DNA from 2 places in the Pseudoflavonifractor sp. BSD2780061688st1 E11 genome. Region 2 is predicted to be linked to the other one. Evidence: riboswitches for the same ligand, from Rfam matches in the RefSeq annotation. Region 2 holds a riboswitch; the other holds the start of a gene.
The links. A riboswitch is a leader RNA that binds a small molecule or an ion and turns the genes downstream of it on or off. The one in region 2 is predicted to bind FMN.
Positions count from the first base shown of each region.

Region 1: another riboswitch for FMN. It lies ahead of FGQ85_RS12115 (ECF transporter S component); the one in region 2 lies ahead of FGQ85_RS16240 (ECF transporter S component).

Region 1 is NZ_SPHM01000026.1:37,882-49,512, forward strand. Features, by position in the region: gene FGQ85_RS12095 ([FeFe] hydrogenase, group A) at 39-1,778, opposite strand; gene FGQ85_RS12100 (NAD(P)-binding protein) at 1,772-3,604, opposite strand; gene FGQ85_RS12105 (TetR/AcrR family transcriptional regulator) at 3,938-4,546, opposite strand; gene FGQ85_RS12110 (Tex family protein) at 4,696-6,855, shown strand; FMN riboswitch at 6,939-7,058, shown strand; gene FGQ85_RS12115 (ECF transporter S component) at 7,221-7,856, shown strand; gene FGQ85_RS12120 (YcxB family protein) at 8,008-8,556, shown strand; gene tsaE (tRNA (adenosine(37)-N6)-threonylcarbamoyltransferase complex ATPase subunit type 1 TsaE) at 8,569-9,000, shown strand; gene trpS (tryptophan--tRNA ligase) at 9,003-10,088, shown strand; gene tsaB (tRNA (adenosine(37)-N6)-threonylcarbamoyltransferase complex dimerization subunit type 1 TsaB) at 10,102-10,821, shown strand; gene rimI (ribosomal protein S18-alanine N-acetyltransferase) at 10,808-11,281, shown strand; gene FGQ85_RS12145 (hypothetical protein) at 11,323-11,562, shown strand.
Region 2 is NZ_SPHM01000052.1:4,218-15,848, reverse strand. Features, by position in the region: gene nadC (carboxylating nicotinate-nucleotide diphosphorylase) at 1-432, opposite strand, end outside; gene FGQ85_RS16275 (L-aspartate oxidase) at 429-1,736, opposite strand; gene nadA (quinolinate synthase NadA) at 1,753-2,661, opposite strand; gene FGQ85_RS16265 (GrpB family protein) at 2,927-3,439, shown strand; gene FGQ85_RS16260 (ZIP family metal transporter) at 3,503-4,258, opposite strand; gene tyrS (tyrosine--tRNA ligase) at 4,260-5,480, opposite strand; gene FGQ85_RS16250 (NUDIX domain-containing protein) at 5,546-6,652, opposite strand; T-box leader at 6,829-7,090, opposite strand; gene FGQ85_RS16245 (creatininase family protein) at 7,153-7,947, opposite strand; gene FGQ85_RS16240 (ECF transporter S component) at 7,937-8,560, opposite strand; FMN riboswitch at 8,652-8,770, opposite strand; gene FGQ85_RS16235 (MurR/RpiR family transcriptional regulator) at 8,830-9,648, opposite strand; gene FGQ85_RS16230 (aminopeptidase P family protein) at 9,803-11,590, shown strand.

The sequences.
Region 1 (11,631 bases), on a different contig from region 2:
AGCCGGATCTCCGAAGGCAGAAATAAAATCAGTGCATATTATCTGTCAGAACGAGGCATCGCCCATGCCTGATGATCAGTATGTAACAGCTGGTGGGCACGGTGAGACAGCGGCTGTCCCATAAAGTCCGCATACAGCTTCTGTACATCAGGATTTTCGTGGGAAAAACGAAGTGGTGCATTCTTGTCCAGGAAGTAGAGGCTCTGTCCTCTTTCGTGGGCAAGTTCTTCGCCATCGTGGATGATCTGTCCGCCTCCGCCTACACAGCCGCCAGGGCATGCCATGACTTCCACGAAATCATAATGGACTTCTCCGCGTTCGATCTGCTGCAGCAGACGTCTTGTATTTCCAAGTCCGCTTACAACAGCAGCTTTCACAACGGCATCGCCAATCTGGATTTCGGCTGATTTCACGCCTTTTCCGTCATTGCGTACAGCCTTAAATGCGTCCGGATCCGTATTTCTTCCGGTTACAAGATAGTAAGCGGAACGAAGAGCAGCTTCCATAACACCGCCTGTTACACCAAAGATAACGCCGGCGCCTGTATATTCTTTCATCAGTCTGTCAAATTCCCGATTCTCAAGAGAATGCGGCGGAATGTGGGCAGAACGGATCATGCGCGTCAGCTCACGTGTGGTCAGAACCACATCGGTATCATGGCCGGCGTATTCTTCATAGAAAAGCTCCATATTGCGCTCTCCTTTTTTCGCGACGCAAGGCATGATGGAAATTGTAAAAATACGATCCGGACTTACATTGATGGAATCTGCAAAGTAAGTCTTCATCACTGCGCCAAACATCTGCTGAGGAGATTTGGCTGTGGAAAGCTGAGGCACCAGATGCGGGAACTGGGATTTGATGAAACGGATCCATCCAGGACAGCAGGATGTAAACATCGGACGTAATTTCGTCTCTCCTTTAGTAAAACGTTCCAGAAATTCATTTCCCTCTTCCATGATCGTAAGATCGGCGGAGAAGCTGGTGTCAAACACATAGTCAACTCCGATCTTGTGAAGAGCATCAGCGATTTTGTTGACTGTAGCATCTTCACGTGAAAGACCAAGAGCCTCGCCCCATGCAGTACGGACAGCCGGAGCGATCTGTGCTACTGTGATTGTGTCTTTATCTGCAATTGCATCCCAGACTTTTTCTGTATCGTCGCGCTCGCGCAGAGCACCAACCGGACAATGAGTAATACACTGTCCGCAGAGGGAACAGTCTGCTTCTTCAATCTTACGGCCGCCTGATACATTGACTGTAGAGCGGGAGCCGGTTCCTTCCAGATCCCAGATGTGCAGGCTCTGAACCTTGTCACAGATCTGGATACAGCGCATACATTTGATACATTTTGCGGAATCCCGGATCAGCGGGAAATCCTTGTTCCATGGCTGGCGTTCGATACGCTCGCCGAATGGAAGCTCCAGAATATTCAGGTCGTTGGCAATCTTCTGAAGAGAACAGTTGCCGCTGCGGACACAGGTCGCGCATTTGCAGTCATGCTGGGAAAGAATGAGCTGCACGGTATTACGGCGGTCCGCACGTACCTTCGGGCTGTTTGTATAAAGAACCATGCCTTCCTGAACAGTGTTGTTACAGGAGGTGATCAGGCGGTCCTTACCTTCCATTTCTACTACGCAGACACGGCAGGCAGCGATTTCGTTGATATCTTTCAGATAACAGAGTTTCGGAATGATGATTCCGTTTTGAGCTGCCGCATCCATAATCGTGGTACCTTCCGGTACACAGATTTCTTTATTGTCGATTTTAAGATTTACCATACTTTCTCGCGGCCTCCTTTAAATATTCCAAAACCAAAGTGGTCGCAGCGCAGGCAGCGGTTTGCCTCCTGCTGTGCTTCCTGACAGGTCATGCATTGTTCTACACCGTCAAAGTCGTGGATACGCTCACAGGCTTCCCGCTCAGGAAGCTCAACACGTCCGCACGGTACACGGTCATCCAGATTCGGCTCCGGAATCTCGACATCACAAGTGATTTCGTGATGGTATCCCAGATATTCATCAATATTTGCGGCAACAACCTTTGCGGCCGCGATAGCGCGGATTACGGTAGCAGGACCGGTAGCGCAGTCTCCGCCGGCAAAAACTCCAGGAAGATTGCTGAATCCGCCGAATTTTTCAGCCATGATTTTTCCTCTTTCTACAGGAAGCCCGGCTTTTTCAAAATGTTCTGTTTCAATGTTCTGCCCAATGGCAACGATCAGGGTTGTACATGGAACAAACTCATCCGGAAGTCCGGACGGTTTGACACTTGCGCGTCCTCCTTTGATCTGGCTGATCATCTGCGGTGTCACATAGATACCGCGGATATGTCCGTTTTCATCCGTCTCGATCCGGGAAGGAGCGCGTAATGTGCGGATTTCCACGCCTTCTGCAATGGCACCTTCAATTTCGGCCGGAAGCGCAGTCATGTCTGCGGTACGGCGGCGGTACAGGATGCTGACTTTTTTCGCACCAAGTCTGACAGCAGAACGAACAGCGTCCATGGACACATTTCCGCCTCCGACAATGGCAACTTCCTGTCCGGTAAGGTCCGGGTTAATACCTTTTCCTACATCACGGAGGAAACGGACTGCGGACATTACGCCCTCGGCGTCCTCGCCTTCGATGCCGAGTTTTTTATCTGTGCTGGCTCCGATAGTGATCAGGACTGCATCGTAGGAAGCGCGCAGTTCCTGTACGGTGATGTCCTGCCCGATACGGAGACCGTATTTTACTTCGACGCCGGTATCAAGAATTGCCTGAATGTCTTCGTTGAGACGGTCTTTCGGAAGACGGTAGTTTGGAATACCATAACGGAGCATACCGCCAAGTTCCGGAAGCATCTCATATACAGTTACCTGATGTCCCATAAGCTGCAGATAGTATGCGGCACTTAATCCTCCAGGGCCGCCTCCGATGACTGCGACAGTCTTTCCGGTGGAAGGAGCACATTCCGGCGGAGGTACCTTTCCGGCATAGTCCGCAGCCATCCGCTTCAAACCGCGAATATTGACAGCATCATCGACCATATTACGGCGGCATCTTGCCTCACACGGATGTTCGCAGATAAATCCGCACGTGGTCGGGAACGGATTGTCTTTCCGGATCAGCCGGATAGCATCGGCGTAGCGCCCTTCGCGTACGAGAGCGATATAGCCCGGGATGTCAACGTGGGCAGGACAAAGTGCAACACATGGAACAGGCTGGTTGTAGGTACATGTACAACGTCCGTTCCGGATATGCTCTTCATAGTCTTCACGATAACCGATCAAGCCTTTATAAACCATATTGGCAGCTTCATATCCGATGGCACAGTCCGCGGTCTCCATAATTGAACGGGCGGTACGCTCCATCAGGTCAAGGGTTTCCATTGTAGCCTTTCCATTTAGAACATCTGTGATCAGATGTTTCAACTGTAAAAGACCAATGCGGCATGGTACACATTTGCCGCATGTCTGAGCATGGCACAGTTCGAGGAACGCCCTCGAGATATCTACAGGGCAGAGTCCCGGCGGGCTTGCTTCAATCCGCCGCTCTAAATCTTTGTATAATCCCTCAACGACCAGCTGCGCTTTGCTCGGGGTAGGGAGTTCTAGTCTGCTCATATCTTTTCACCTCACAATTTCATTTTACGAATCACGTATACTTCTATTTTACAACATGTCAGAAAAATACACAATAGAAGTTAAAAAATAGACAATGAAATTGGGAGGAATGTACAAAACATAGAAAATGCCTATAAATGAAGAAATATATCAGGATAACCGATTTGATTTTGCAGGGGGCCGGGGATATAATAAAAGCATCAAAGGTAAACAGTTACCAAAGTAAGAATTACAAATTCCCTTCTAAAATGAAAAGACCTTTCAGAAACGCTTATCTGAAAGGTTTTTGCCATTTCTAAACTGTTTTGTTCCCTGACGGGAAGCGAAACCACACTATTTCAGAACACTGTCCAGATATTTCCCGAGTGAACGCTCCATATTTCCGTCAAAGTCTGTATTTCCGTCCCGCAGACACCATTCAAAGACATTTCCGATGACAATCATCCGGATATCGGTGGAGATCTCATCCAGGGACAGGCTGGCAGATACAGTGCCGGCTTCCAGTGCACGAGCCAGGTAATCCGTTACTGTTACGATCGGATAAGGCCGCTTTGTGCGGATGGCCGGATTTAGAGCCTGGTTTTTTGGCGTGTAATAGTTGGATATAAAAGCGACACCGAGCTCTTTGCAGTAGCTGACATAATTAAGATAGACAAGAATGATTGCCCTTTTTGCCTCGGCGGCATTTTCCGGGAGTTCCAGACAGTCCGGATCGATCGTAGGCTGTTCTTCTATATAATAGGAAAGCAGGTCATCTTTTGTTTTAAAGTGATGATAAAAGCTTCCGTTGGATACGCCTGCTTCTTCACAGATGTTTTTGATGGAGAGTGCATCGTACCCTTTCCTCTGAAGAATACTCTTCGCGGCGGAAAAGATCCGGTTTTTCGTTTCAAGAGATTTTTGCTGCTGCTTTGACAGAGTCTGTCCGTTCGTTTCTTTCATAATCAGTGCCCTCCTTATCATCCAAAATATAACATAGGAAGAGTCAGATTTCAAGAAAAACAGAGCAAACTCTGTTTTTATGAAGTTGCGCAGAAAAAGACCTTCCGCTATAATGACAGGGAAGTACTTTTTTGGAAAGGAATCAAAAAATGGATATTATTCAGAAGATTACGGAAGAACTGAATGTAAAAAAATGGCAGGTCGAAGCGGCAGTCGGACTGATTGATGAAGGAAACACGATCCCGTTTATTGCAAGATACAGAAAAGAAGCAACCGGAACACTGGATGACGAGCAGCTCAGAAAACTCCATGAGAGACTTACTTATCTTCGGAATCTGGAGGAGAAGAAAGCACAGGTGCTCTCAAGCATCGAGGAGCAGGGAAAGCTTACCGAAGAACTGAAAGCTCAGATTCAGGAGGCGCAGACCCAGGTGGCGGTGGACGATCTGTACCGCCCGTACCGTCCAAAAAGAAGAACGAGGGCGACAATCGCAAAAGAAAAAGGACTGGAGCCGCTTGCGGCGCTTCTCCTTTTACAGAAGTTGAAAGAGCCGGCGATTGAGGCGGCCAAAGCCTATGTATCGGAGGAAAAGAATGTTGCCTCCCCTGAAGAGGCACTTGCCGGCGCACAGGACATTCTGGCTGAGATGATCTCCGATGAGGCAAAATACCGGACGAGAATCCGGAAGATGACGTTCCAGAAAGGAAAGATTGTTTCAGAGGCAAAGGATGAAAAGCAGGAATCGGTCTATGAGATGTACTATGAGTTTGAGGAAGCAGCATCCAGGATTGCCGGTCATAGAATTCTGGCTCTGAACCGGGGAGAAAAAGAAAAAATTCTGACGGTCAGAATGGAAGCGCCGGAAGAAGAAATCCTCCGCTATCTGGAAAAACAGATTATTCATGGGGATAATCCATATACAGAACCTGTATTAAAAGAGGCGGTCAAGGACAGCTACAGTCGTCTGATTGCGCCGGCCATTGAGAGGGAAATCCGCAATGAACTTACGGAAAAGGCGGAGGACGGGGCCATTGCTGTGTTCGGGAAAAATCTGACACAGCTTCTTATGCAGCCTCCGATTACAGGACGGGTTGTGCTTGGCTGGGATCCGGCATTCCGGACCGGATGTAAACTTGCGGTTGTGGATCCGACCGGAAAAGTGATCGGAACGACAGTGATTTATCCGACAGCGCCGACTACCCCTGCCAAAATCAAGGCATCCAAGGACCTGCTCAAAAAGATTATTCCGAAGTATCATATCAGCCTGATTTCTCTTGGAAACGGAACAGCATCCAGAGAATCGGAACAGTTTATTGTGGAACTGTTAAAAGAAATCCCGGAAGAGCACGTACAGTATGTGATTGTAAATGAGGCGGGAGCATCAGTGTACTCCGCAAGCAAGCTGGCATCGGAAGAATTTCCGAATTTTGATGTGGGACAGAGAAGTGCCGCGTCAATTGCAAGAAGGCTTCAGGATCCGCTTGCAGAACTTGTAAAGATTGATCCAAAATCCATCGGGGTCGGCCAGTACCAGCATGATATGAACCAGAAAAAGCTGACGGAAGCGCTGAATGGCGTGGTGGAAGACTGTGTCAACAAGGTCGGTGTAGATTTGAATACGGCATCTGCTCCGCTTTTATCCTATATTTCCGGTATCTCAAACACAATCGCAAAAAATATTGTGGCTTACAGAGAAGAAAACGGAAGATTTACAAACAGAAAGCAGCTTTTAAAGGTGCCGAAACTTGGACCGAAGGCATATGAGCAGTGTGCGGGATTTATGCGGATCGAAGGCGGGGATAATCCGTTTGACAGGACAAGCGTCCATCCGGAATCCTACGAAGCGGTAGAAAAACTTCTGAAAAAGCAGGGATTCACAACAGAGGATTTAAAAGCAGGAAATCTTGCAGCCCTTCCGGCCACCATCCGCGACTACCGGAAACTGGCAGAAGAGCTTGGAATCGGTGAGATCACTCTGCATGATATTGTAAAAGAGCTGGAAAAGCCGGCCAGAGATCCAAGAGAAGAGATGCCGAAACCGATTCTCAGGACCGACGTTCTGGAAATGAAAGACTTAAAAGAAGGGATGGTTCTGAAAGGAACGGTTCGCAATGTCATTGACTTCGGGGTGTTTGTGGATATCGGCGTTCATCAGGATGGTCTGGTACATATTTCCGAAATCACCGACAAAAAGTTTATCAAACATCCGTTGGAAGCGGTCAGTGTGGGTGATATCGTGGATGTTAAAGTACTGAGTGTGGACCTCAAGAAAAAACGGATTCAGCTTACTATGAAAGGAATCCGGTAAAGAATGCTGCTTACCCTGAATGTAAAAGACAAAAAGGTATTGAATTTTCCAAAAGACTGTTCTATACTAAATGTTAACAGGAAAAAATTCTTCGGGGTCGGGTGAAAGTCCCAACCGGCGGTGAAAGTCCGCGACCTGCCATTGGCAGCTGATCCGGTGCAATTCCGGAACCGACAGTACAGTCTGGATGAGAGAAGAAATGTACGAAGCGTCAGATATCTGTATCTGAAGCAGAGCATCAAACCCCGGAACATATGGTTCCGGGGATTTTTTTGTACATTCCCATTTCCATAAGGGAAACTTTATGGCAGGAAGAGTTTCTTTTCTGAATTGAGTCTATCATTCAAAAAAAGGAGAGAAGAAACATGGAAAACACGCAGAAAAACACACAAATAAGAAGAAGAAGCAGTACGAAAGTCAGATCGATGGCCCAGGTCGGCATGCTTGCAGCGGTAGCTACCGTCCTGATGCTTTTTGAATTTCCGCTTCCTTTTGTACCGAGCTTTTACAAACTGGATATCAGTGAAATTCCGGTCCTTCTTGGAACATTTGCGATGGGTCCTGTGGCGGGAGTTATGACAGAATGTATCAAGATTCTTCTGAATTTCGTGATTAATGGGACTACAACAGGCGGTGTGGGAGAGATCGCAAACTTCCTGATCGGATGCAGTCTCTGTGTGCCGGCGGGTCTGATTTATCAGAAGATGCACACAAAAAAGGGAGCGGTGATCGGACTTGCAGCAGGAACAGTATTCATGACGCTGATCGGATGCGTGCTCAATGCCTATATCCTGCTTCCGACCTATGCTGCAGCATTTGGAATGCCGCTTGATACGATTGTTCAGATGGGGCATGCATTGAATCCGGCAATTGACGGAGTTGCAACTTTTGTGATCCTTGCAGTGGCACCGTTTAATCTGATCAAGGGTATTCTGGTATCGGCAATTCTGCTTTTGATCTATAAGAAAGTCAGTCCGGTCCTCCATAGAGTAAATGAGTAAAAATGACAGAAAATTACTAAACCGAAACCTCTGCTGTGCGCAGAGGTTTTTCTGATCCTGGAAAAATCAGGAGATTCTTCGCAAACTTGCTGTTGTAACCGCGGACAGGATGCGTTATAATTTCAATATTCGGAAATATGGAGGAATACAGATGAAACCAAGTTTTGAAGTGAAAATGACACAGGAAGCACTTTTTGAATTTCTTATGTTTCATACATATCACGGGATCAAGGGAATTTTATACCTCGTAGTGGGAGTTGCCTGCTGGATCGGGGCGATTATAAGTTTTGCGATGGGCAGGGTTTCCTGGGGGCTGGGGCTTGTGTTTGTTTTTGCAACTCTTTTGTTTGTTGTACCATCGATCTTAAAGTTCAGTGCAGCCAGTCAGTTAAAGAAAAGTAAAATCTACAGCACGCCGATCCGCTATACGCTGGAAAAAGACGGGCTCAGAGTAGAGCGTGCCGGAAAAAATAAAATCACTCCGTGGAAAGATATGTACCGCGTTATGATGACACCGAATCTGGTGGCGATTTATCAGACACCGTATGCGGCATTTATTTTCCCGAACAGTGATATCGGACCGCAGATGGATCCTCTGAAGAAGACATTGCGGACATTGTTCCCGGAGGAGCTGATTGAGGATAATTCCGGTAAGATCCTTCCGTTTCTGTTTTCAAGAAAGAAGAAAAAGAAAAAATAGGGAGGAGACACTATGGTAAGAGAGACATATTCAGAGCAGGAGACGTTTGAGCTCGGAAAAGAAATCGGCGAATCGGCCCAAAGCGGAGATGTCTTTACTCTGGAAGGGGATCTTGGCGTCGGCAAGACGATTTTTACAAAAGGGCTTGCGTACGGACTTGGAGTACGTGAGGATGTTGTAAGTCCGACCTTTACGATCGTGCAGGAATACGAAGACGGGCGTCTTCCGTTCTATCATTTTGACGTGTATCGGATTGGAGACGTGGAAGAGATGGATGAAATCGGATATGAAGATTACATTCACGGTGAAGGCGTATGTCTGATTGAGTGGGCGAATCTGATTGAGGAGATTCTACCGGAAACAAGAATCCGGATCGTGATTGAAAAAGATCTGGAAAAAGGATTTGATTACAGAAAAATTTCTATCAATAAACTGGAGGGATAATAATGTCAAAGATTATATTAACAGGGGACAGACCGACTGGAAAGCTTCATGTCGGACATTACGTCGGTTCTCTGAAAGGGAGAGTAGAGCTTCAGAATTCGGGAAAATATGATGAAGTGTTTATCATGATTGCGGATGCTCAGGCTCTGACAGACAATGCGGACAATCCGGAGAAGGTGCGCCAGAATATTATTGAGGTTGCGCTTGATTACCTTTCCTGCGGACTGGATCCGGAAAAAGCAACGCTTCTGATTCAGTCACAGATTCCGGAGCTTTGTGAGCTTTCCTTTTATTATATGAATCTGGTAACCGTATCAAGGCTCCAGAGAAATCCAACGGTAAAATCCGAAATTCAGATGAGAAACTTTGAGGCGAGCATTCCGGTCGGATTTTTCACCTATCCGATCAGCCAGGCAGCGGATATCACCGCATTTAAGGCAACGACCGTTCCGGTCGGTGAAGACCAGCTGCCAATGCTGGAGCAGACAAAGGAGATCGTGCGGAAGTTTAATTCCGTTTACGGAGAGACGCTGGTAGAGCCGGAAGTTCTGCTCCCATCCAATCAGGCATGTCTGAGACTTCCGGGTACAGACGGAAAGGCAAAGATGAGCAAGTCTTTGCATAACTGTATTTACCTTTCCGACAGTGCGGACGATGTGAAAAAGAAGATTATGAATATGTTTACCGATCCGAACCACCTGAAGGTTTCTGACCCTGGAAAAGTGGAAGGAAATCCGGTATTTATCTATCTGGATGCATTCTGTAAAGACCGTCATTTTGAAGAATTCCTTCCGGAATATGCAAATCTGGATGAACTCAAAGCCCACTATACACGCGGTGGCCTTGGCGATGTGAAGGTAAAACGCTTCCTCAATGAAGTGATCCAGGAGGAACTGGAGCCGATTAGAAAACGGAGAAAAGAATACGAAAAAGACATTCCGGCAATCTACGAGATCCTGAAAAAGGGAAGCGAGAAAGCGGAAGAAGTAGCGGCAAAGACACTCTCTGAAGTGAAGGCTGCCATGAAGATCAATTATTTCGATGATGCCGAGCTGATCAGAGAGCAGGCAGAGCGATTCCAGAAATAGAAGGGGCGTTATTATGCGGATACTGGCACTGGACAGTTCGGGCCTGACAGCAAGCGTGGCTGTTGTGGAAGACGAACAGATCCTGTTTGAATATACGATGAATTATAAAAAGACACACTCCCAGACATTGCTGCCGATGCTTGATGAGGCGGTCCGGATGACCGGACTTTCTCTCGGGTCGGTGGATGCGATTGCTGTTGCAGGAGGGCCGGGGTCTTTTACCGGACTTCGGATCGGTTCTGCGACTGCGAAAGGACTGGGACTTGCACTTGATAAGCCGCTCATCCATGTGCCGACGGTCGATGCCATGGCATACCGAATGTTCGGATGCAGCGGGCTGATCTGTCCGATCATGGATGCAAGAAGAAATCAGGTGTACACAGGAATCTACCGGTTTGAAGAGAAGTTTGAAACAGTAAAAGAGCAGTTGGCGGAGGACATTACCGTCCTTGCCGGAATGCTCAATGAGCTTGGAGAACGCGTTGTATTTCTCGGGGACGGAGTGCCTGTATACCGGGAGAAAATTGAGGAGACAGTAAAAGTGCCTTATGTTTTTGCACCGCCTCATATGTGCAGGCAGAGTGCGGCGGCAGTCGGCGCGCTTGGACTGGTTTATGCGAAAGAGGGAAAGACAGAGCATGCGCGGGATCACAAACCGGACTATCTCAGGATGTCCCAGGCGGAGAGGGAGAGACTGGAACGAGAAAAGGAACAACAACATGATTGCCCGTAAGGCCAATGAAGAAGATGCAGCCCGGATTGCAGAGATAGAACGGGCTGTTTTTTCTGATGCGTGGAGTGAAGATGCAGTCCGGGAGACGATGTGCCAGAAAACGGCGGAAATCTACGTGGCAGAGGATAGGAAAACAATTGTCGGGTACATTGTGATTTATACAGTACTTGATGAAAGTGAAGTTGTTCGGATTGCCGTTGACACCGGATTCAGGGAAAGAGGAACAGGAGGCTTTCTTCTTGACACCGTAATTTCAGAAGGTGCATTGAAAGGAACTGCCGTATGGCATCTTGAAGTCCGGAAAAGTAATATGGCAGCACGCGCCCTCTATCAAAAGAAGGGGTTCCGGGATGTCGGAATCCGAAAAGGATTTTACGATAATCCGAAAGAGGATGCGGTTCTGATGACAAGAAGTCTGGAAACCGTTTCCGGTGTACAGGAAGAACGGGACAGACTATAATAAAGGCGTAACAAAAGCGAAACGAAAGTGGAGGGATTTGTATGCGCCGCTATACGATGAAAGAAAGAAGAGAAACAGAAACGATTTTCTGCAACGGGTGTGGAAAAGAAATCAAGATAAAGGATGGCGTAATACGGGAAGGGCTTATTTCTGTAGAAAAAAGATGGGGATATTTTTCTAATAAGGACAACGAGGTGCACCGTTTTGATCTTTGCGAGGAATGCTATGACAGGATGGTTTCGCAGTTTGTGATTCCGGTGGAGAAGGAAAATGAAGTCTGACCAGACAGTCCCCTCCCGGTATGCAGCTGTTCTTTACTGAGAATAAAAGACTTGCTCTTTTTGTGGAAG
Region 2 (11,631 bases):
AAAAATCCGCATGTTCGGCGTTGTCTTTCTTGTGTCAAGCAGTTTAGTCTTCGTTCCTTCCAGAAGTTTTGCCACACTTCTTGTATAGGTGGCGATTCCGCTCATTCTCTGAAGATAGTTTAAGGCCGTGCGCTCCCCGGAGAGCAGTACACGAATGTCTCCTGTCACAACTCCCATCTTCTGACCTTTTTTGACTTCATCTCCATCTTTTACAAACAGGGTGACCCTCGTAGATGGATCCAGCAGAGTAAACACTCTTTCAAACACCCAGAGCCCTGCAATGATACCGTCTTCTTTGCAGATCAGATCTACTTCTCCTTCACGCCGTTCTCTCATCACCGCATTGGTAGTGATGTCCTCGCTTGTAATATCTTCCTCCAGTGCCTGCATGATCAGTTTATCTGCCACCAGTTTCATCGTAATCTCATTCATCTTGCTTTCCTTACCCTTTCTATCTCATCCAGCACTTCCTCCCGGTATATCTGTGGAAGTCTGTCTTTTTCCTTTTGAATCTGCGCCTCTGCCGCTTCTGCAAGTCCTGCCGTCTCTTCCCGGCTTGCATCGTTCTCCTCCCAGGTCTCCGTCAGATGTCTGGCTGCTCTCGCCCCGAACACCAGGCTTTCCAGAAGGGAATTGCTTGCAAGACGGTTTGCTCCGTGCACACCGTTACAGCTTGTCTCCCCTACTGCGTACAGATGCTCCATTGATGTCTTACTGTGTTTGTCGACATGAATTCCTCCCATGAAATAGTGCTGTGCCGGGACAACCGGAATCCAGTCTTTTGTCACATCGTAGCCTTCTTCCAGACAGCGCTCATATATATGCGGGAAATGGCTTTTGATGACTTCTTCTCCCAGAACGGTCATGTCCAGCCATACATACGGCGTCTGGTCTTTCTCCATCTGCTTTCTGATTTCTGCTGTAAGCAGATCCCTTGGAAGCACCTCATTTGCAAACCGTTTTCCGTCCGCGCCATAGAGCTTTGCTCCCTCACCCCGCACGGACTCGGAAATCAAAAACCGGCGTCCCGGCTTTTTGGAATAAAGCGTCGTCGGATGAATCTGGATATAGTCAATGTGCTCCAGCTCGATATGATGACGCAGGGCAAGCGCCAGCGCGTCCCCGGTCAAATGCGGATAATTGGTCGAATGCTTATAAAGCCCTCCGATTCCGCCTGTTGCCAGAATCGTATACTCCGCCTCCAGGAAACAGTCTTCCCCGTCTTCCTGCGAAGCCACGACACCATAACACCGATTGTCCTTTTCCACCAGATCCAGCATCGTCACATGTTCCAGAATAGTCACATTACTTCTTGTCCGGACTGCTTTCAGAAGTTTGCTCGTAATCTCCTCCCCGGTAATATCCTCGTGAAACAGAATTCTCGGTTTGGAGTGGCATCCTTCCCTTGTATAATCGAATTCTCCGTCTTTTTTCGCAAAATCCACGCCGTAATCAACCAGCTCCCGGATCACGTCTCTGGAAGACCGGATCATAATATCCACGGATTCTACCCGGTTCTCATAATGTCCTGCTTTCAGTGTATCTTCCATGAAACTGTCGTAGTCCGTATCGTCTCTTAACACACAGATTCCGCCCTGTGCAAGAAAGGAATCGCTGTGCTCCACCTCATCCTTCGTGATCATCAGGACCTGTCTGTCTTCCGGCACATGGAGGGCGGCAAACAGTCCACTCGCTCCGGTTCCTACGATCAAAATATCTGTCTGTATCGTTTTCATTTTACACACCCCTTTGTTATTTCGCAAGCTTCAGCATCTGCTCCATGGCATGTTTTGCCTTTTCACTGACTTCGGCATCCACCTGCACCTCATTACTCTCATCCCGCAGACAATCCCGGATTTTCTCCAGTGTCACCTTTTTCATATCATGACAGCACTGTTCCTTCTGAATCGGGTAAAACTTCTTGTACGGATTCTGTTTCTTCAGTTCGTACATCACTCCGGTCTCCGTTCCAATCAGAAATTCTCCGGCATCGCTTTCTGCCGCCGCCTTGATAATGCCGGAGGTACTTCCTGCATAATCTGCAAGATCCACCACTTCTTTCGGACATTCCGGATGAACAAACACCAGGGCATCCGGATGTGCTTCTTTTGCGCTTAACACTTCTTCGGCAGTCATCTGATGATGTACCGGGCAGTACCCGTCTCCGAGAATAATCTCCTTTTCCGGTACCTGAGCTGCCACAAAACTTCCCAGATGCTGGTCCGGTATAAAATAAATCCTCTGGTTTGGCAGTGCCTTTACCACCTTCACCGCATTCGCCGATGTCACGCAGACATCGGAATACCGCTTAAGCTCCGCAGTCGAATTAATGTAACATACCACCGCCAGTTCCGGATCACTCTCCTTCATCGCTTTGATTTTTTCCACATCGGCCATATGCGCCATGGCACAGTCTGCCGTCGGATCCGGAAGCAGCACTTTTTTCTCCGGATTTAAAATCTTGGCACTTTCTCCCATAAAAGAAACTCCTGCAAAAACAAGAATCTTTGCATCCGTCTCCTTTGCCACCTTGCTCAGATAAAACGAATCCCCGGTATAATCTGCAATCTCCTGTACCTCATCCGGTACATAATAGTGTGCCAGTATCACGGCCTGTTTCTCTTTTTTCAGTATCTCAATCTCTTCTCTCAAAGAACTCATTGCGGTTTCCTCCCGTATCTTTACTCATTTACACCGCATTATACACCTGATTTTTACAGGTGACAAGACACTTGTTTCAGAATTGTAAATTCTGCTGGCAGAACAAAGAAAAATAAGGACGATTTCAATCGAAATGACAATACAGGAAAGAGAATCTGTGGTACAATAAATTTTCAGGAAATGCTAAAGCCTTACGGACAGAAAGTACAATATCTGCGAAGTAAAAGAGACATAAATAATCTACTATAAATAGGAGGTGCAACGAATGGAAGGTGTCAAGCGCTATTGCGTTCGTCTTCTCAATCATAACGAACAGTGGACAGAAGAATTTCAAAAAGTAAAGCAGTCTATTCAGGAGCAGTGGGCTGATAATGTTCTCGATATCCAGCACGTTGGAAGTACCGCCGTTCCTCTCATCTGTGCCAAACCGATTCTCGATGTGGCTGTCCGGCTCCGGTCGGTCCGGCAGTTGGATCCGTCTTTTCTCGAAGCACTCGGTTATGACTACTGTGGAATCCAGCACGGAAATCCTCTTCACCACTTATTTGTCCTGCGTGGTCCCGGTGAGATTTCTCTTCAGCATATCCACTGTTACGATCAGACCGCCCCGGAATTTGATCAGATTGTCGGCTTCCGGGACTATTTAAACGCCCACCCGGATGCTGCAAGGCAGTATGAAGCATTAAAAAAGGATCTTGCCGAAAAATATCCGGACAACCGTCCGGCCTACACAAAAGGGAAAGAGGATTTCATCCAAAATATCTGTGAAAAATTTTGAGTATAAAAACAGCCGGCACGTTTTCGTACCGGCTGCTTTTTTACGCGCTTATTTTGTTTATCGTTAATGTGCATGCATAAACATCATGCCGAGAAGGATTCCAAGAACCGTGAAAAATGCAGGCATTTTCCCTCTGTAGAGAGCGTTTGCCTCCGGCAGGATCTCGCCAAAATTGACGTAGAGCATGGCTCCGGAAGCAAAGCTTAAGCTGATGGCAAGTCCCATCTGCCCCATGTCGCCGATCCAGTACCCAAGGACGCCTCCGACAATGATCGCCGCCCCGCTCAATGCGGTCAGCAGGACTGCTCTGCCTTTGGACATTCCCGCTGCCAGAAGAGGTGCGCAGATCGCCATTCCTTCCGGCACATTGTGGATCCCGATAAAGATGGCGAGAGTCAGGGCCGGGCTTCCGATCAGGCTTCCGTGGCTTACCAAAGATGCACCGATCGTCATACCCACCGGAATATTGTGACACGCCACTGCAACCATCATTGCGACTCCGGCAGTCATCATCTTCCGGCTCATACGGCTTTTTGCCTGCTCTGCCTTCTGATCCATCACCCGTTCCAGAAGATAGACGGTCAGGAAACCAATGATCACAAAGACGGCAATCCCACCTTTGGACATTCCGGTTTCCAGTGCGTCGTGAAACAGATCCAGACAGACAATGCTGATCATGGTTCCGGACGCAAAGCTCAACAAAAGACTCATCGCCTTATCCGAGTCCTTCCTTACCGTCGTGCTGAGCGCCGCTCCGATTCCGGTTCCTCCGATTCCCGACAATGCTGTCAATACAATAATCGTAATAAGCATTTTCATATTATTTCACCACTATTTTACGGAAATTTTTCTTTCCTCTCCTTAAAACAAAGTCTTCTTCAAAATCTTCCTTCGTGTATGCGGTGTAGGTATCCGTTACCTTTTCGCCGTTGACTGCGGCTCCTCCCTGCTGTACTGCACGTCTTGCCTCAGACCTGGACGGTACCAGACCGCTCTTATGGAGCAGAGTCAGGATATCGATTTTTCCGTCTGTAAAGTCTTCGTCAGTAAGCTCACAGGTCGGCATCTCAGCTGCGCTTCCGCTGGAGAACAGTGCACGGGCGCTGTCCTGTGCCTTCTTCGCCTCTTCCTCGCCGTGAACCAGCTTGGTCAGCTCGTATGCAAGAATCTCTTTTGCCTGATTTAACTGGCTGCCTTCCCAGGAATCCATCTTGTCAATTTCTTCCAGCGGAAGGAAGGTCAGCATACGGATGCATTTTAATACATCGGCATCTGCCACATTTCTCCAGTACTGGTAGAATTCAAACGGAGATGTCTTGTTCGGATCCAGCCATACCGCTCCGGACTGTGTCTTGCCCATCTTCTTTCCTTCAGAGTTCAGAAGCAGTGTGATTGTCATGGCACACGCATTCTTTCCTAATTTCCGGCGGATCAACTCGGTACCGCCAAGCATGTTGGACCACTGATCGTCCCCGCCGAACTGCATATTGCAGCCGTATTTCTGGTACAGCATGTAGAAGTCGTAGCTCTGCATGATCATGTAGTTAAATTCCAGGAAACTAAGTCCCTTTTCCATTCTCTGCTTGTAGCACTCCGCACGCAGCATGTTGTTGACACTGAAATGCGGTCCCACTTCACGGAGAAAATCAATGTAGTTCAGATCAAGAAGCCAGTCAGCATTATTTACCATGAGTGCTTTCCCGTCTGAGAAATCAATAAATTTACTCATCTGCTTTTTAAAGCATTCACAGTTGTGCTGAATCTGCTCCGGCGTCATCATGGAACGCATATCTGTTCTTCCGGACGGATCCCCGATATATCCGGTTCCGCCTCCTACCAGGGCGATCGGCTTGTTCCCTGCCATCTGAAGACGTTTCATCAGGCAGAGCGCCATGAAATGCCCTACATGAAGGCTGTCCGCTGTCGGGTCAAACCCGATGTAAAAAGTCGCCTTTCCGTTGTTGATCAGCTCTCTGATCTCTTCTTCGTCTGTAACCTGAGCAATCAGGCCTCTTGCTTGTAATTCCTCGTAAATCTGCATCTTCCTTACCTCTTCTTTCCTTATATTATGTGAACATGATCTGTGAAATTCGTCCGCTTTCGCGTCTATTTCGGCCCTGCCGGGAAATTTCCCCGGACAAAGCGCCCCTCTTTTTCCACCTGTTTCACAAAACGGTTCACTTCTTTTCTTGTCTTTAAGACAATCAGCTTGGTGCCGGAAAGTTTCTTCATATATCCATAGTAATGCGCCTTGCTTCTCCGGTCAAAATTCCAGATCCGTTTTAGAAATCCCGGATCAAACTTCTCCGGACATCCCGGATTCATGCTCGGCCTTGGCTTCCCGTAATTTGTGATCACCCTTCTTAGCACGCTCAGAATGCAAAACCACCGTTTAAAATCCAGATAAATCACGGTGTCGCACACATCCATCCGATGCTCCACTGTTCGTGGAAAATTTCCGTCCATGATCCATTCCGGCTTGCGGATCTCGCTTTGGGTGAGCCGGTCAAACTCATCGAAAGGCTTCCTCTTCCACCCGGCGTCCCATGACAGCGCATCCAGGTAGACAACCGGGAGATCCATGATCTTCCCAAGTTGCCCGGCCAGCGTAGACTTTCCACTTCCGCTGCACCCGAGAATAACGATCTTCTTTGATTCCTGTCTGTTCTTTCCCCGGCAAGCCGGGTATCGCTCTTTTCTCCGGTCTTCCTTCAAAAAAACTTCCATCTTTTCCCTGAGTCGGCAAAACCGCTGATAGATCGGAGGGGCAATCTTTCCTTCTTCTCCCATCCGGACAAACTCCGAAAGACTCACCCACCTGGCATCTGCGGTCTCTCCTTTCTGAAGACGGATTTCTTCAACAGGAACAGTTTTTCTGACAATGTAGAAATCGATAAACGCATACTCTTCCATCTGGGAATCCAGAAGATGAAGCTCGTTTTCCCTCACCCGGATCCCGGTCTCCTCAAACAGCTCCCTTACCGCTGCCGCCCTGCTTTCTTCGCCGGCCTCCAGAGCTCCGCCTGTATTCTCCCATGTTCCCGGATACTTCTCCTTATCCGGAGAACGCAGCGTCAGCAGGATCTCATTTTGGTCATTGACGACACACGCAACCACAACAATATGAAATTCTCCCTTTACCATCGGATCTTTCCTGCCCGCCTGCTTCCCAAGCGGCTGCCGGTTTTCATCAAATAAATCCCATACCTCCATGGCCTGTAACCTTTCAGAACAATGTTTCCTGTAAAAAGAGTTTCGCTCACGGAACTCTCGCGCCGAGCGCTGTCGCTTTTGCGACAAATTTCTACTTTGCGCGAGTGCGCATCCCGCGGAGCGTTTTTATTTAACAGGGAACAAAGTTTCCTGTTAAATAAAAATCCCCCGTCCTTAGAAAGGACGAGGGTTATGCTCGTGGTACCACCTTTTTTCCCGGAATCAATCCGGCTCAGTAAGACATCTCCTTCCTCCACTCACCATGGAATCCCGGAAATATCCCGGCACTATAACGTGTGCCCTGACGTCACAGCCTACTTACTTTCGGTGTGAAGCTCCAAGATGTATTCACAACAAATTTTTCCTGCACCTCTCATCAACCGGTAACTTTCTGTCTGAACCTGATCTGCTGCTACTTCTTCTTTTCTCAGCCTTTTTCCTATACGCTTATGTCAAATACTAACCGATTCCCGTGCGCTTGTCAAGCCTCTTTTTCGTGTTTACGCTTTCCATTTCCGTATTTCCATAAGCCCTGGAACCAGAACTTTCGCACTCGTCTCCAGAATAATCCGGCCTTTTTCGGCCGTAGCTCCGCCCGGATCGCCTCCGATACCGATCGGTTTCCCTTCCGCTGTCTTCCAGTCTTCTGAAACCCATCCGATTGTAACATTTCCTCCGGTCTTCAGCGTCTGATTGCCTACAAACGCACTTGGTATTCCCGCCTCGGAAGTCTCCAGCTTCACCAGTGTTTCGTCGACCGCCATCACCATGGATGTCTCCATTTCTCCTCCATGAAAATCGTAATGATTACCTTCTGATATTGTTGCCTGTACATCCGGATGTCCAAATGCTCCCGATGACAGAATAAACGGCGACATTCCAAGTTCACTCCGAAGCTCACGGCTTAAGATCTGAATCACCGGCAGATTTCCTCCGTGGCATACAAGAAATGCGATCTTCCGAAAACCATGGCGGTAAAGGCTCTCACTGATATCATAGAGCAGATGATAGTACGTATCCGGCTTTAAAGTAATGGATCCGCAGAAATTCTTGTGCTCTGTGCTCAGACCAACCGGAATAACCGGAAACGCAAGAATCGGGAAGTCTGCTTCTCCGGCTTCCTCCAGCGCTTTTCCAAGGTATTCCACCATTGCTTCCGCAATGATGTCATCTGTCCCAAGCGGCGCCTGATTTCCATGCTGCTCCAGTGCTCCCACCGGAATCAGGACGATCGTCTCCTCCTTATCCACCTGTTCCATTTCCAGACGCGTCAGTTCTCTGTACTTACGAATCATACCGTTCCCTCCATCCTTTGACAACTCCCACTTCTTTCAGCCTGTCATACAGAAGATATCCCACAATATAATTCAGCAAAAGCTTGATCAGATTGAACGGGATTGTCGCCAGTATGAGAAACAGCGGAAGATTTCGAATCAGAGGATTGACTGCTCCCACGGTGCGGACCACTTCATCCAGAGAAAGGCCCATCGCCGATGCATAAAGCGGAAGTGTAATGCACGCATTCAGGACACAGGAAAACGCAATCCGGATCGGAAGATTGATCCCAAGAGAAATCACTGCCGCCTTTCTCGTCTGTCCCATCTTTTTGAACACGATCCACAGCGGGAGCACAAACAGCAGCGTCCCTAGAAGATTGGCGAATTCACCGACAAACATTGTCGTTGTCCCAATCGTGATCAGCTTGATCAGAATTTTGATGACCTCCACACAGATTCCGGACACCGGACCCAGCAGAAATGTCGCGATCACAGAAGGAACGTCGCTGAAATCCACCTTATAAAACGGCGGCATCAAAGGAATCGGAAATTCCAGCGACATCAGGATACCGGCAACAGCCGAAAGCATAGCCGTAATGATGAAGTAGTAGGTTTTGTTTTTTGTTCTCATATAGTTTTCTCCTTTCGAATAATGTTACAAATTTCGTAAATCCTTCGAAAGAAAAAATCCCAGCACCAGGGGCACTGAGATTCTATGTTCACTGTTTCTTCTCCCATCCAGACTGTCACTGTCGGTTTTGGAATTTCACCAAATCAGCCACATACGTGGGTCACGGACTATACCGTCGGTAGGGAATTACACCCTGCCCCGAAGAATTTATTCATTTGCAGTATTATCGTAGCACACTTATATCCATTGTGCAATACATCTGATGCAATTTATGGATTTGTAAGTGCGCGGGCCGTATCCTGCAAAAACGCATCGATCCGCTCCTGATCCTGTTCGAGGCAGCAGGCATACAGCAGGTCCATCATAACCAGAATCGGAAACTGAGGAGAAATCGCATCTCCATACTCCAGATTGTCCAGTGCCGGGACGAGAATCACCTCGTCACAATACTCCATGAAATCCGGGTTGTTCCGCGCTGTCACAAGGACACATCCGGCTCCTCTCCGCTTCGCCTCCTGAAGCATATACTGAACCTCTTCCGTCTGCCCTTTCATGCTGAATCCGATGACCAGAGAGGTTTCATTTTGAAAGACCGCCCGCATCCGGATCATGTCCCGGTCCACGAGAGAATTGATATTCAGCCCGATCCGCATAAACCGAAGCTCGGTCTCCCTGGCGGCAATCCCGGAGCTTCCAACGCCGCAGACAAAAATTCTCTCCGCCTGAAACAGCATCCCGGCAATCTTTTTGAATTTCTTTTCATCAGCCAGATTATACGCCTTATTCAAAAGCTCCTGATAAGTATCCAGCACCCGTCTTGTATTATCTGCAAAGGGTCTGCTTTTCTTCTCCCGAAATGTATCCTCGTACTGATAGATAAACTCCCTGTATCCCCGGAATCCGCATTTTTTTGCAAACCGGGAGAGAGATGCCTCGGAAACATAAAGCCGTTCAGAAACCGCCTTTGCGGAAAAATCCCGCTTCTTTTTATTCTGGATAAAGAAATCCGCGATGGTCCGCTCCAAAGCTGTAAAATTCTCATAGTTGTACTCAATCACCGGTATGATCGACCTTGCGTAGTGCTCCATGTTCTTTTCCTTTCTTCTGTCTGTATTTTACATAACACTACCGAGAGTATAACACAGGTTTCACAAAAATAATACTAACTCTCCCATAGTTTTTGTGTTATAATGAGATTGTTTGAAAATGGCATGTTTGCCGGAAAAATAGGAGGTTTTTATTATGAACGTACCTGAAAGAATCGCAAAATTGCGTACTCTTATGGAAGAAAAGGGAATTGACATCTATGTTGTTCCGACAGCTGACTTCCATCAGAGCGAGTATGTTGGAGAACATTTTAAAGCGAGAAAATTTATTACCGGATTCTCCGGATCTGCAGGAACCGCTGTCATCACAAAAGAAGGCGCTTACCTCTGGACAGACGGAAGATATTTCATCCAGGCTGCAAAACAGCTGGAAGGCTCTACAGTTGAACTGATGAAAATGGGCGAGCCGGGTGTCCCGACTATCCATGAGTTCCTTGCTGATACATTACCGGAAAACGGCACACTCGGATTTGACGGACGTGTAGTTTCCATGGGTGAGGGACAGGATTACGAGTCCATCGCAACCGAGAAACACGGAAAAATCGTTTACGAATATGACCTCATCGACCAGATCTGGGAAGACCGCCCGGCACTTTCTGAGGAACCGGTCTTCGCACTGAATCTGAAATATACAGGTGAGACAGTTGCATCCAAGCTGTCCCGTATCCGTGAAGACATGAAAAATGCCGGAGCAACTGCTCATGTCCTCACAACACTGGATGATATCTGCTGGACACTCAACATCCGCGGAAACGACATCGAGTTCTTCCCTCTTGTACTGTCCTACGCAGTGATCACCATGGATAAAGTAGACCTCTACATCAACGAGGCAAAATTAAGCAGCGAAATCAAGGCGGATCTGGAAAAGGACGGTGTTGTCTTCCATCCGTACAATGACATTTACGAAGACATCAAGAAAGTCGGATCTGACGAAGTGCTTCTGATCGACCCGGCAAGACTGAACTACGCACTTTACAACAACATCCCGGAAGGTGTTGCAAAAGTGGAAGAGCGTAACCCGGAGATCCTCTTCAAGGCAATCAAAAACGAAGTAGAGATCGAAAACATCCGTCAGGCTCAGATCAAGGACAGCGTTGCACATGTGAAATTCATGAAATGGCTCAAGGAAAATGTGGGCAAGATGACGATCACAGAGATGAGCGCATCTGACAAACTGGACGAGTTCCGTGCAGAACAGGGCAACTTCATCCGTCCAAGCTTCGAGCCGATCAGCTCCTATGGTGAGCACGGTGCCATCGTACACTACACATCCTCACCGGAGACAGACGTTGAGCTCAAAGAAGGCGGACTGTTCCTGACTGATACCGGTGCCGGATTCTACGAAGGCTCCACAGACGTTACACGTACCTACGCCTTCGGCGAGATCCCGCAGATCATGAAAGATCACTTTACACTGGTTGCAATCAGCAATCTCTCCCTTGCAAACGCACGCTTCTTAAAAGGCTGCACCGGAATGACTCTGGACATGCTTGCAAGAAAGCCGTTCTGGGACAGAAACTTAAACTTCAACCATGGAACAGGACACGGCGTTGGATACCTTCTGAACATTCACGAAGGCCCGGCAGGATTCAGATGGCAGTTCCGCGCAGGCGAGATTCAGCCGTTTGAGAAAGGTATGATCATCACAGACGAACCTGGTATCTACATCGAAGGAAGCCACGGTATCCGTCTGGAGAACGAGCTTCTCACATGCGAAGGTGAGAAAAACGAATACGGACAGTTCATGTACTTTGAACCGATCACTTACATCCCGATGGACCTTGACGCCATCAATCCGGAAATCATGACAGCAGAAGAAAAGAAAATGCTCAATGATTACCACAAGACTGTTTATGAGAAAATTTCTCCATACCTTGACAATGAGGAGAAAGAATGGCTCAGAACATACACAAGAGAGATCTAAACCGAAAACTGATTTCAGATGCAGCGATACGGCTCCGGTGC